4 regions of the Salinibacillus aidingensis genome follow, and region 2 is predicted to be linked to each of the others. Evidence: predicted binding sites of a transcription regulator. Region 2 holds the regulator's gene; each other region holds the start of a gene.
The links. Region 2 encodes LexA, which represses DNA repair genes until DNA is damaged. Its sites were predicted from a motif close to CGAACATATGTTCG; they were not measured.

Region 1 (3,217 bases), 770 kb from region 2:
TTGAAGAAATTGATATTAAACAATCCAAGTTAAATGCTATAGAAACAACTATCGACGAAAAAACCAAGGAAAGAGATCAAATTTCAGATGAACTTGAAGACAATCAAGAAAAATATGATCGCTTGAATAAAATAGCCAAAAATGAAGAAGAAATCCAAACAAAAATTGAAGAAAAGAAAGATGAACTAACTCAATTAAAAGCTGATATTGTCTCGAACAAGAATAAACTACAAGAATTACAGGGAGGTGTAGAAGAAGCTAAAGGTGAACCAATCAAATTAGGTGCTGGACATTATACAGTTGGAGATGATCTTCCGCCTGGAAGATATAAAATTGAACCTACCCAAGGATCTGGTAATGTATTTATTGACGGTTGGGATGGTTCTTCCAAATTATCAGAAACACTAGGACCAAACCCTGATTATCATATACCTAGTTATGTATTCAATGCAGAAGTTGATGATACTATGGAAATTAATGTACCAGTTAAATTTACGCCGGTAGAATAAATTAAAAAAGGCAGCAATCTTTAATGAGTTAGCTGCCTTTTTATGTCCCTTCATAACTCTGAGAGGCAGACAGGAAGGCACGAAAGGTGTATGCGGAATTACCCATAAATCCCCGATAGCGATAGATCCTCACAGTGGTATGTTTTTCTTCCCGACTACATCTCCCAATAACCCTACATGCGCATGGATTGCCCATTCTCACATTGCACGTATTCATCCATTGGATAAAGGAAGAACAGTCATTGAATTTAAAACAGGACAGGAGATTATTGTTGCTGTATCCCACGGCTCTATGATGAATCAGATTCAGCGTACAGCTCAGTTTCGTTATAAGCTGACCGAGCGTTTGCATTATAAACGGAATAGTGATCATGAGCAGGTGGCTGAGCCTTTTATTTAAGAAACAAGACAGGCCCTGCAGATGCAAGGGCCTGTTTCAGCTAATCCTATTATGTTCCATTTCGCCTGGTGTGCATGGCCCGATACATCAGTTCATATAATAGATTCTGCACTTTTTTCCGTATGGCCGGGTTAAAATAGCGTTTTTCTTCTTCATAGCCATTTCCCAGAAACAGATAAGTGGAAAAGGTATCATTCTTCTGTATAAAGATGACCTGGAGATTTTTCTGCTTCATTTGTTTTTGCAGGTTTTTACGCTCCATACGTGCTTCGTGCTCCATCCTTCTTAACAGTTCTACATAAGGTTCTTTTATTTTAAAATTTCCCGATTCAACGTTCTTAATATCCTGCTCCAATACGACAATGGACATGGTAAGAAATAAAAACCTGGATGCCGTTTTAAACTCTTCCTCATTTAGATATCTCATTTTTCGTTCCCCCACAACCATAATCGAACATTTGTTCTTATGATTATTATATACAATGATCGGCCATTTTAAAACTAAAAAAATTTGGGAACAATAAAAAAGAAATGCAACTAAAATAAAAAAATTCCGAATTATGTGGGCAAAAAGGTCGTTTTTCTTTAAAATGAAAGATATAATAAAAGAATAGGCGACATGTTAGGAGCAGAATGATGATATTTAGTATTGAAAATTTTGATGATATACAGAATATGTTTGAAAATAATACATTTGATGAGTTCATAAAGAAGCTGCTGGAAACGTATGAAAGCTTTGGGCCTTTACCCGGGCTGATTCTTCCTATGCTGGAGGCCCTGTTGCCCTTTTTGCCATTGTTTGTTTTTGTGCTGGCCAATTCTATGGCTTACGGCCTTTTCAAAGGTTTTCTTCTATCATGGATTGGATCAGTAATGGGAGCCATTATTGTCTTTCTGATTATTCGAAAGCTGGGAAATACAAGACCTTTAAAATTTATTCAGAAAAACAAACAGGTGAAAAGAGTGATGCATTGGCTTGAACGACATGGCTTCGGTCCGTTATTTTTACTGCTATGCTTTCCGTTTTCACCCTCATCGGTTATTAATGTCGTTGCAGGTCTATCCAGAATACACTTTCAACAGTTTGTATTAGCCGTTATCATGGGTAAGGCTGTCATGATTTTTACCATTTCGTATGTTGGAGAAAGTATTACATCGTTTGCTCAGCAGCCTGTTAAAACGATTATTGTTGGTGTCTGTATTGCCCTTTTCTGGATTATCGGAAAAATCGTTGAACGAAAGCTGCAAAAGAAATCAGAAGAAGAAGAGGAAGTCATTAAACTTAGCGATCAGACAAATCGTAAGCAGGATGAAGATCCCTCTTCCAAGGCTTCAAAACAAGCCTATAAATAGCGTTTTTCATCTGTGCTGTGACTGATTTTCACACATGGCTATCGCTTTAAAAGGATGAGGCAGTAGAGGTTCCTATCCATTATGATAGGAGGCTACATCCACTGCCTGATCCTTTTTTAGTGTATGGGTGATGAATGCCAATCCGGCAAATACTGTCACAATCCCCAGTATCATCTCCTGAAAAGGTATAAAGGCTGCACAGACACTCCCGATACTTGCCCCAGTTAACAGCGTAAAGGAATATAAAGAAATTGCCCGCCCTTTAGCTTCACCTGCAAATCGTCCGACTAACAGAATCACCATAGGAATGGTCAGGGAAGTGGAACCAATCATACAAATGGACGCGATGATTAAGGTCCATTCATGTAAATAGAAAATCGGGAACAGAAATCCTGCTGACATGAGTAAAAGGTTTGTGACCAGAACAGATACAGGTCCAAATCGTACCTCCAGCCGGCTGGCAAAAAAGGCTGGAATGATTCCGATAAGCCCAATAAAGCGAAAGGTCTGCAAGGAGAACGGGAAGGTTTCATTTCCTGTTGCAAGAAAAATCTCAAATCCACCATAGAAGAGCATAACGGTAAACAGCAGAAAAAATGTAGTGAAATATAATTTTCTAAGGGTCTGATGTCGAATAAGTGTTACAATATGAAGGAGGAGATGGTTCCGGCCACTCTTCCTTTTTTTGGAATACTTTAATGTGATCAAAAGTAAGATAAAACAAGTGAAATAGATCCCGCTAAAGGCGTAAAATAGAGTATGGAATGAAAATGAAAAAACGAAAAAGGCTGATAAAATCTGTCCGAAAATCCCGGCGAACAGAAATCCTGTATTAATTAAAGCAATGGAGATCGTCTGGGTTTTTCCTTCGAAGTTTCTGAAAACATAGCTGAAAGCAGCTGGGGCAAAGCTTGCAGCTAGAATTCCCTGTAAAGCTCTTGCCGCCAAAAAGAAA
Region 2 (3,217 bases):
GCTATTAAGCTTTACAAGCCGACTCATTCCATCACCACTTTTTTAGTTATTATGTGGCTTTGTGCAGCTTTTATTCTTAAATCCTGGTTTCAAAAACTTGAAAAAAGACTCTTACAATTAAGTTAAGTAGTTCACTTACCGTGGAGAAAATATCAAATCACATAACAAATAGCATATGGTTTCGAAGCATCTTTAATAACCATTTTAACACTTGTTTTAACCGCAAAAACGTTTGGATATACATAACTTATCCAAGCGTTTTTCTTTGTTTTCAATTATATTGTCTTGTTCAACTAAAGCACCTGTTTGTTGAATAAGACATCTATTATTTTCCAGACAACTTAAACCGTTTAAGCAAACTTACATTTACAACATCATTAGATTTTCTTTCCAAAGAATAAACTGATACCGTATCAAGAATAAATTCCTCGCTAATTTCCTTTGATAATAATTCTTGAGTTTCTATATCTGTTAGAGATGAATTGTTACATAATGTGCAATGTGGCTTATAAGGAAATGGGTTTTCTAAAAATTTTATATCCGATTTTACAAGTTCTTTGTGTAATTCTCGAATAGGACCTTCATCTTGTAAGGTAAAAAAGAAAATATCTGTATTTGGAAAGCTACTAACTTCTCCGAAATTACATTTAATCGGTTTTATTCGTGAGGTCACATCTTTAATCGTTGAATAGACATTACTTGGATTTTGTTCATATTGTAATACTCCTATTCCACTTGACCCAGTAACCGTTATTTCTGCGGGTAAAGACATTGTATAGTTATGTTCAGACCTTATCTTCTTTACTTTATCAGCAATTTTTTTAGGTAAATCCAATACTATGTATGTATCATTTTTAAAATCTTCCATACTAAGTCCCCCAAACTTTTATTAAACTCTTCTGCCTCTTTAGTTTAAGTATATAATTTCACAATATCTTATATCTCTTTTATAACATATACTCGGATTTACCCTAAAATTCACAAAAGATAATACAATTACCCTATTTAACGTTAAAAATAACATAGCAATTATCACCCTACTAATCAACTGTTAGTGGACTGTTAATTTGTGTGCTAAATATAAAGCTAAAAGTGATGTTATTTATAAGTAAACATTGATATATAAACAAAAAATAGCATACCAAACAATGTGCTATTTGGTATGCTATTTAATCATTTATTTAGGTTTTTCTCCATCGAAAGTGAACTACTTACAATTAAGTAAGAGTCTTTTCTAAACTATAAATCTAGTTTTAAAAGTTAGTGTATTTCCCTGAATAATCCAATCACTTTCCCCAATATCGTCACATCACTAACAATAATCGGATCCATTGTTGCGTTTTCAGGCTGGAGTCGGATATAATCCTTTTCCTTAAAGAAACGCTTCACGGTTGCCTCCTCATCCTCCGTCATAGCGACAACGATTTCTCCGTTTTGAGCGGATCGCTGCTTACGAATAATTACCCGGTCGCCATCAAGAATACCGGCTTCAATCATACTTTCTCCAGCAACATTCAAAACAAATAGATCGTCTTCTGAAATGGCCAGATGTTCTGGAACAGGTACATATTCCTCAATATTTTCGATTGCTGTAATAGGTTCACCGGCTGTTACCTTACCAATGACCGGTGCGTAAAAGGCTTCTGTTTTTGGAGCATTATTCATTTCCTCTTCCAGTTCCAGCACTTCAATCGCTCTTGGTTTTGTTGGGTCTCTGCGTATAAAGCCCTTTTCTTCAAGTCTTGATAAATGTCCATGAACAGTAGAGCTGGAAGCGAGTCCTACTGCTTGCGCAATTTCCCTTACTGAAGGTGGATAGCCTTTAGCCGTTACCTGCTCTTTTATGTATTCCATGATCGCCTCTTGCCTTTTGGATAGCTTGGTCATATTTTTCTCACCTCGTACATATATATCAATTGTCTGTATTATAGCATGTATTTCCACTTTTCACAAACATTCGTTCGGAAAAAACGGTTGACAGGAACAGGTGTTCTGATATAATGAAAATAGACAAAAGCGAACAAAGGTTCTATTTTTGTTAGGAGGCGATTTTAATGTTTAATAAAGTATCAAAAATCGACATTGCGTTTTATTCACTTTTCGGACTGACTCTAGTAATCTTATATTATGCATTATCTATTAGCTAAGAGTTTTTTACATAGTTAAGAGGTGGAATTATTGAGGGCGGTTATATACTGTCGTGTCAGCACAGACAAAGAAGAACAGACAACATCTATTAAAAGACAGAAGGAAGAACTCATTCAACTGGCAAATCAAAGCCATTATGAGATAGCAGATATCATTGAAGAAAAACAAAGTGGTTATGAAATCGAGCGTGAAGGTATTTTCAGGATGCTGGAGCTTTTCTCATCAAATGAAGCGGACGTACTCTTTATTCAGGACGAGACAAGGCTTGGCAGGGGCAATACAAAAATAGCTTTGCTCCACCAGCTTCAAAAACTGGGCATCCCAATATATACAATTTCCCACCAGGGAGAGATTCAACTCTCTGAATCGGACTCCATGGTTTTACAAATTGTATCGATCGTAGAAGAGTATCAGAGAAAGCTCCATAATATAAAGATTAAAAGAGGAATGAAAAAGGCCGTATCAAATGGGTACAGGCCTGAAAATAATCTATCAAATATTCATGAGTCTCCTGGAAGAGAACGTAAGACATTTCCAATTGATGAAGTGGTTAAACTTAGAAATAACGGCTTAACTTTTGCTGAAATTGCTTCTACACTACGAGGTATGGGGTATGACGTATCAAAAGCAACCGTTCATCGCAGATTCCAGGAGTATACGCTTGAAAATCAAAATAAATCCATGTAAGATTAACAAAAGAGCAAGCAAGAGTCTGTAATAGTGACGCTTGCTTTTTGTTTTTGGCAAGGGCTCTGCAGGCAAAACGTGGCAAGCGGTGTGTGTTTCCTGTAAGCAGAGTCAGTAGAAATTGTGAAAATTGTCTTGATTATAAATGTAAGGAGCGTTCATATGTTATCACAGGATAAAATTGATCGTATCAATTATTTAGCCAATAAATCGAAAAATGAAGGATTAACTGAAGAGGAGAAAAAAGAGCAGAATGATTTACGTCAGGCCTATTTAAAAAACTTGCGTAAATCTTTTAAGAGTCAGCTTACTTCCATGAAGGTTGTTGATCCAGAGGGGAATGATGTGACCCCGCAGAAGGTTAAGGACGAAAAAGAACGAA
Region 3 (3,217 bases), 1.0 Mb from region 2:
CTTTCATTCGGCAGGTGATGAATGAATATTTTAAACACCGCCACCCCCAACGGTTTGAAGAAATATCCAAGCGGGCTGCCGCTTATTATCGGCAGAAAATCTTTTCCAGCTCGGGCCGGAAAAATCTCGAATACTATATTTCGGAATTTATTTATCATTTAGGGGATGATTTAATAGGTACGTCTTTGTTTGATTTGGCTGAAGGCTCGAATTATCGTCTGGAAACCGGAAGCCGGCATAATTTTCTCGAGATTGCAGAGTATTTTGAGGGGCGTCAGGGGCATGCGCCCAACTATGAAGTGGATTACTATCATCCAGGTACGGATCAGAATCATCAATTTCGGGTGTCGAGTGAACACAATCAGCGTGAAAATGAATTAATTGACGTTCAGACGTTGAAGCAGCTCGGCTATGATGTTTTTAAAATGCTTAAGGACGAAAAAGGAAAAACGGTTGGCATATCGATAGTCATCCCCATCCACCGTAAAACGATCCCTACTTTAAAGAATATGCCGGTTACGAGAAGCTATTTTAATAGACTTTCAGTAGGAGAGCTGAGTGAATTAAAGGTGGCTGAGGATGAGGTGGCCGGCTGGTTTATCCGGATGATTGATGTTCATAACCCTGAAGACCCGGTGAAACGATCCTATTTGCTGTACAGACTTATGCCTCTGCTATTATCCGGGGGACGCATCATCGCATCCACACCGTTAAAAATGTATCAGGAAATGCTGCAGCGGCTGGGCTTTCAGCAGGTAAAAGGTGCTACCCACTTTGATTACGGTCCTAATGTCCCATCTCCTACGTTTATACTGGATGTCCGAGGGCCCCGGCTTGTCTCCTATTTAGATGAACTGGCTTCAAGCCTTGCACGGCAGACCAACCTGAATCTGCCGAAAAAAAGTCTTCCCTTTTCACCAAGAGAATTCGAGGTTGCTGAATTAATTGTAGAGGGGCTGACAAACGGAGAGATTGCGAATCGATTATCCGTAAGTCAGATAACAGTAAAAAAGCATGTCAGTCAGCTACTGAAAAAAATGGAGGTGAAAAACCGGGCCCAGCTCATTCGCCGCCTGCTGGATTATGTGAAGGAATCGGATTAATAGATGATGATCATTGGATAGGAGTGAAAACCCCGGCGTGGTGGCCGGGGTTTTTGCTGATTCTGGAGTTGGAGACAGGTGCAATGGTGAGGGCCATCTGTGCAATATTTTATAGGGGAAATGGCCTTCATAAAGGGAATGAAGGCCATTTAAATATAAGAATCCCTGGCTGGTTGCCTTCAACCAGGGGATGAAGGTAACTTTGGTGAACAACCTGCAGGCTATAGTCCTTCATTGCCTTTCCACTTCCTTTGCAATACGCTGCAAAAAAACATATCCTATTAATAGAACAGAAAAGAAGTGTAAAAAAATAGAATGTTTGTTCGTTTTTTGTTATACTTTAGGAAGACTTGATGAGCCAACGAAAAAAATATGTGAAACGTCGATTTCGGAACAAAGTACTGGGAAACAGGCTTTGATTATACATTGGTTGTCGGAGAATGGAGGTTCGGTGATTGGATACGCAATTTCAGTTGGAGTCAAAATACAGTCCACAGGGAGATCAGCCTACTGCTATTAAAGAGCTGGTGGGTGGAATTCAGAAAGGCACGAAGCATCAGACACTGCTTGGTGCTACGGGGACAGGGAAGACGTTTACAGTTTCGAACGTGATTAAGGAAGTGAATAAGCCTACCCTTGTAATTGCCCATAATAAAACATTGGCAGGCCAGCTCTACAGTGAGTTTAAGGAGTATTTCCCCAACAACGCTGTGGAATATTTTGTGAGCTATTATGATTATTATCAGCCTGAGGCCTATGTGCCGCAGACAGATACCTTCATTGAAAAAGATGCAAGCATTAATGATGAGATTGATAAATTGCGGCACTCGGCGACATCTGCTTTATTTGAACGCCGGGATGTCATTATTGTGTCGAGTGTTTCCTGTATTTATGGCTTAGGTTCCCCGGAGGAATATGGGGAAATGGTAGTTTCCTTACGTATAGGTATGGAAAAGGATCGGGATGCATTGCTTCGTGATCTGGTTGATATTCAGTATGCCCGTAATGATATTGATTTCCAGCGGGGGACCTTCCGTGTGCGTGGAGACTCCGTCGAAATTATTCCGGCCTCCCGTGAAGAGCATTGCCTGAGGGTGGAATTTTTCGGTGATGAAATTGATCGGATTCGGGAAGTGGATGCTTTAACCGGTGAAATTATTGGGGACCGTGAGCATGTGGCGATTTTCCCGGCTTCCCACTTCGTCACCCGGGAAGAGAAAATGAAGCGTGCGATTACGAATATTGAGAAGGAGCTGGAGGAGCGCTTATCCGAGCTTAGAGCCAATAACAAGCTTCTGGAAGCTCAGCGGTTAGAGCAGCGGACCAACTATGATCTGGAAATGATGAGGGAAATGGGCTTCTGTTCCGGAATCGAGAACTATTCCCGGCATTTGACCTTCCGTGAACCGGGAGCAACACCTTATACATTGCTTGATTACTTTCCGGATGACTTTCTTCTGGTTGTGGATGAGTCACACGTAACCCTTCCTCAGGTACGGGGAATGTACAATGGGGACAGAGCCCGGAAGCAGACGCTGGTTGATCACGGTTTCCGTCTGCCATCCGCTTTGGACAACCGTCCGTTAAAATTTGAGGAATTTGAAAAGCATATTAACCAATCGATTTTTGTATCCGCAACACCAGGTCCGTATGAGCTTGAGCATACACCGAAAATGACCGAGCAGATTATCCGGCCAACCGGCTTGCTGGATCCGGAAATTGACGTCCGTCCAATCAAAGGACAGATTGATGACTTAATCGGTGAAGTGAAGGAGCGTTCGGAGCGGAATGAACGTGTACTTGTCACAACTTTAACGATTAAAATGGCTGAGGATCTGACCGACTACTTAAAGGATGTTGGATTTAAAGTTGCCTATCTCCATTCTGAGATTAAAACCCTTGAACGAATTGAAGTGATCCGGGATTTACGCCTCGGAAAATATGACGTATTAGTCGGAATTAACCTGCTCAGGGAAGGGCTGGACATTCCTGAGGTGTCCCTGGTAGCAATTCTTGATGCGGATAAGGAAGGATTCCTGAGGTCACAGCGCTCCCTGATTCAGACAACAGGTCGTGCTGCCCGGAATGCTCAGGGTAAAGTCATTATGTATGCC
Region 4 (3,217 bases), 330 kb from region 2:
GCAACTACGAGAATGGCCTTTTCCTCCTGTCCGCGAAAAGAAAGTGTTTTTGCAATGCGAGCCGGGATAACACCTATTGTTTCCGCAGCTTCTCCTACGGTTGCACTCGAGGTATCAAATTCCATCACATCCTGTTCACGATCCCATTGTTTGAAATGAGCTTTTACACTTTCAAGAGACATCTGCTTCATCCTTTCTTATATTTGTATAGCATCATAACATAATTTACTCATTAAGATGAATAGAAATTGTTATAATTTATAGAAAACTCCCTTTATTAAGAAAAAATGTGATGTTATGTTGAAATTGCAAGCTATTATCATCGATCCACTAATGGTTTTCCCCTGCATAATGTCCTCCAACAAGTCCGCTTCGATGAACGGCAGTGCCGGCTTTTGTATAGGAAACCGCCCGCAGCAAAGCCGCACTTCCATATTTATTGCGAATATCATCCACTGTATAGGCTAACGCCCGTTTTTTATCCCGATCTTCATCAAACAGACTAAGTTGAATGTAATCATCCTCCATAATGTTCGAAAGTGCAATCGAAATTTTTCTGACCGTTTTCTGCTCATAGAATTGCTGAAAGAGCTGCATGCAAACAGAGAAAATATCTGAAGTGATATTCGTCGGTTCATCCATCGTTCTTGAACGATAAAAGCCTCCTCCCCCTTCATCTTTGCTATAACCGATTCCAAGGCTTACTGTCCGGCCAATTTTATGACTTTCCCGGGCACGTTTGGCCACCTCCTCACACATTTCTAAAATGACATAGCGCACTTCCTCGGGATCAGTATAATCGCGAAGTAAAATCTGGCTTTTTCCGAAGCTGATCTGTCCATCTAAAATGGGTGCTCCTAATTCCGATAGATCCACTCCATTGGCATGATAGAACAGCTGATTCCCCATGACTCCAAATGTTTTCTCCAATTTTTCGAGTGGATAATGAGCAAGCTGACGGACGTTTGTAATCCCCATTCGATTCAGTCTTCGCTCCAGCCTTGAGCCAATTCCCCACATTTGACTTAAGGGAGAAACCGGCCAAAGCCTCTCTGGAATATCCTCATAGGTCCATTCAGCAATCCCGGTTTTTTTGGCATCTAAATCCAGACACAGCTTTGCCATTAACATGTTGGGTCCAATTCCTACAGCTGACGGAATTTGAAAGGTCTCCAGCAGCTCCTGTTTAATCCGTCCGGCTAATTCCTGTGCGCTACCCCACATTTTCTCCGTCCCGGTCACATCAAGAAAGCTTTCGTCAACACTATAGGTATGAATGGATTCTTTCGGTACAAACTGGTGGAACAGACGGGTGATTTCCACAGAGATTTCCAGATACATCTTCATCTGTGCGGGGACAACAACAATCTTCGGGTCATCCGGAATTTCAAACAAACGATTCCCCGTGCGAATTCCAAAATCCTTTTTTAACGCAGGAGACGCTGCCAGCACCACACTGCCCGGACGATCCACATTTCCAACAACCGCAAGATGACAGGTCATTGGATCAAGACCACGGGCCACAGCGGCACAGCTGGCATAGAAGCTCTTCATATCGATACATAAAATTTTTCGCTCTGGAAAAGCACTATAATCAATGACTGGATTGCCCATAAATAACCGCTCCTTAGTAAATCATTATATGTTTATTATGCGAATATATGTTCGGTTTATCAAGTGCAGTTTTTTCCAAATCCATGAAAGCGCTATTTTTGGTAGTTGATGAAATTGTAAAGTTTGTATTATGATAGATTAGAAGTATCGTAAAATTTGACAAAAATATGACATAGATAAACGAGGTATATTTATGGAAAACTACTCACCTTACATGACATTTACGAAAGAGGAGTGGGCCAGGCTCCGATTTAACACACCGATGACCTTAACGGAATCTGAAATTGAGGAATTGCAGGGCGTCAATGAACAGCTATCCATGGAGGAAGTTTCAAATATTTATTTACCTTTAACCCGCTTATTTAATTTATACATAACCGGGTCCCAGCAGCTCCACTCCATTACGGATACGTTCTTTGGCAAGCAAACGAACAAGGTACCCTTTATTATTGGAATTGCGGGAAGCGTGGCGGTTGGGAAAAGCACAACAGCCCGTATTATCAGAGCCCTATTATCCCGATGGCCCAATCATCCAAAAGTGGAAATCATTACGACGGATGGTTATCTTTATCCGAACGCAGTCCTGGAAGAAAGAGGACTTATGAATCGCAAAGGATTTCCGGAAAGCTATAACACAAGAGCACTGGTAGATTGTTTAATTAAACTGAAATCCGGAGCACAACAGGTGAAGGTTCCCATTTATTCACATTTAACCTATGACATCATTCCGGGTGAATACAATACCCTGGAACAGCCGGACATCGTCATTGTTGAAGGAATTAATGTGCTGCAAACACCTAAACCGTCCAAGCACAGTGTGTTCGTTTCGGACTTTTTTGATTTATCCCTTTATGTTGATGCCAGTGAAGCCGATTTATTACGCTGGTATGTTGACCGGTTTAAAAAGCTGCGTTCAACAGCGTTTCGGGATCCAAAGTCTTATTTCAATCGTTATGCCAATCTGTCTGATGAGGAAGCGACCAGAGTAGCTACAGAAATCTGGAACAACATTAACAGTGTAAACCTGCAAAAAAACATAAAACCGACCAAGAACCGGGCAGATATTATTATGCGTAAGGAAGATGATCATATCATTAAAACGATTCAATTACGCAGAATCTAAGCATCCAAACGAAAGGCCCATTTATCCACTGAACTTATTCTATAAAATCAGAAAAGGCTCTGAGCTTTAAACAAAGCTCAGAGCCTTTTTTTCACACATTCGGCTTTAGTGCCTTTAGTCCTACTATAAAAGCTGTCTTAATTCTTCTGTCATCTGTTCTGTACCTCAGCCTTGGAAAAAATGCAGAAAGATGATTAATACGGTCATGATGAACATTCCGCCAAATAGAAAGTAACCTATGAAATTAATAGGTTTTGGCAGGCGCCCTCCCCTGCCAACTGGAGCCCCTTCTACACGCTGCATATGATCGATGGCATCATTAAAGGGCTTATGATGAGACATTTTATCCTCCTCCCTTTTCTTGTAGTTTTTTTATTTTTTCCGGAACTGTCCCTTTAACATTTTTTCTACTAAGTGGGGAAACAGTTTATGAATCCGGCTTCCAAGCTCCATCCACAAGGGCAGATTGATTTCCCTTAC

Region 1: the regulator LexA is predicted to act here: its motif matches at 1,361-1,374, upstream of ACZ5OK_RS04840 (YhjD family protein).
Region 3: the regulator LexA is predicted to act here: its motif matches at 1,416-1,429, upstream of uvrB (excinuclease ABC subunit UvrB).
Region 4: the regulator LexA is predicted to act here: its motif matches at 1,655-1,668, upstream of ACZ5OK_RS10640 (Y-family DNA polymerase).

Annotation. Positions count from the first base shown of each region.
Region 1 is NZ_AP043759.1:863,739-866,955, forward strand. It holds gene ACZ5OK_RS04830 (hypothetical protein) at 1-509, shown strand, start outside; gene ACZ5OK_RS04835 (competence protein ComK) at 568-909, shown strand; gene ACZ5OK_RS04840 (YhjD family protein) at 959-1,336, opposite strand; gene ACZ5OK_RS04845 (TVP38/TMEM64 family protein) at 1,543-2,262, shown strand; gene ACZ5OK_RS04850 (MFS transporter) at 2,335-3,217, opposite strand, start outside.
Region 2 is NZ_AP043759.1:1,634,616-1,637,832, forward strand. It holds gene ACZ5OK_RS08840 (2'-5' RNA ligase family protein) at 326-868, opposite strand; gene lexA (transcriptional repressor LexA) at 1,261-1,887, opposite strand; gene ACZ5OK_RS08850 (YneB family resolvase-like protein) at 2,179-2,835, shown strand; gene ACZ5OK_RS08855 (DUF896 domain-containing protein) at 2,998-3,217, shown strand, end outside.
Region 3 is NZ_AP043759.1:2,631,577-2,634,793, reverse strand. It holds gene ACZ5OK_RS13960 (LuxR C-terminal-related transcriptional regulator) at 1-1,103, shown strand, start outside; gene uvrB (excinuclease ABC subunit UvrB) at 1,559-3,217, shown strand, end outside.
Region 4 is NZ_AP043759.1:1,961,216-1,964,432, forward strand. It holds gene ACZ5OK_RS10635 (YbaK/EbsC family protein) at 1-182, opposite strand, end outside; gene ACZ5OK_RS10640 (Y-family DNA polymerase) at 331-1,614, opposite strand; gene coaA (type I pantothenate kinase) at 1,808-2,737, shown strand; gene ACZ5OK_RS10650 (hypothetical protein) at 2,903-3,079, opposite strand; gene ACZ5OK_RS10655 (SDR family NAD(P)-dependent oxidoreductase) at 3,110-3,217, opposite strand, start outside.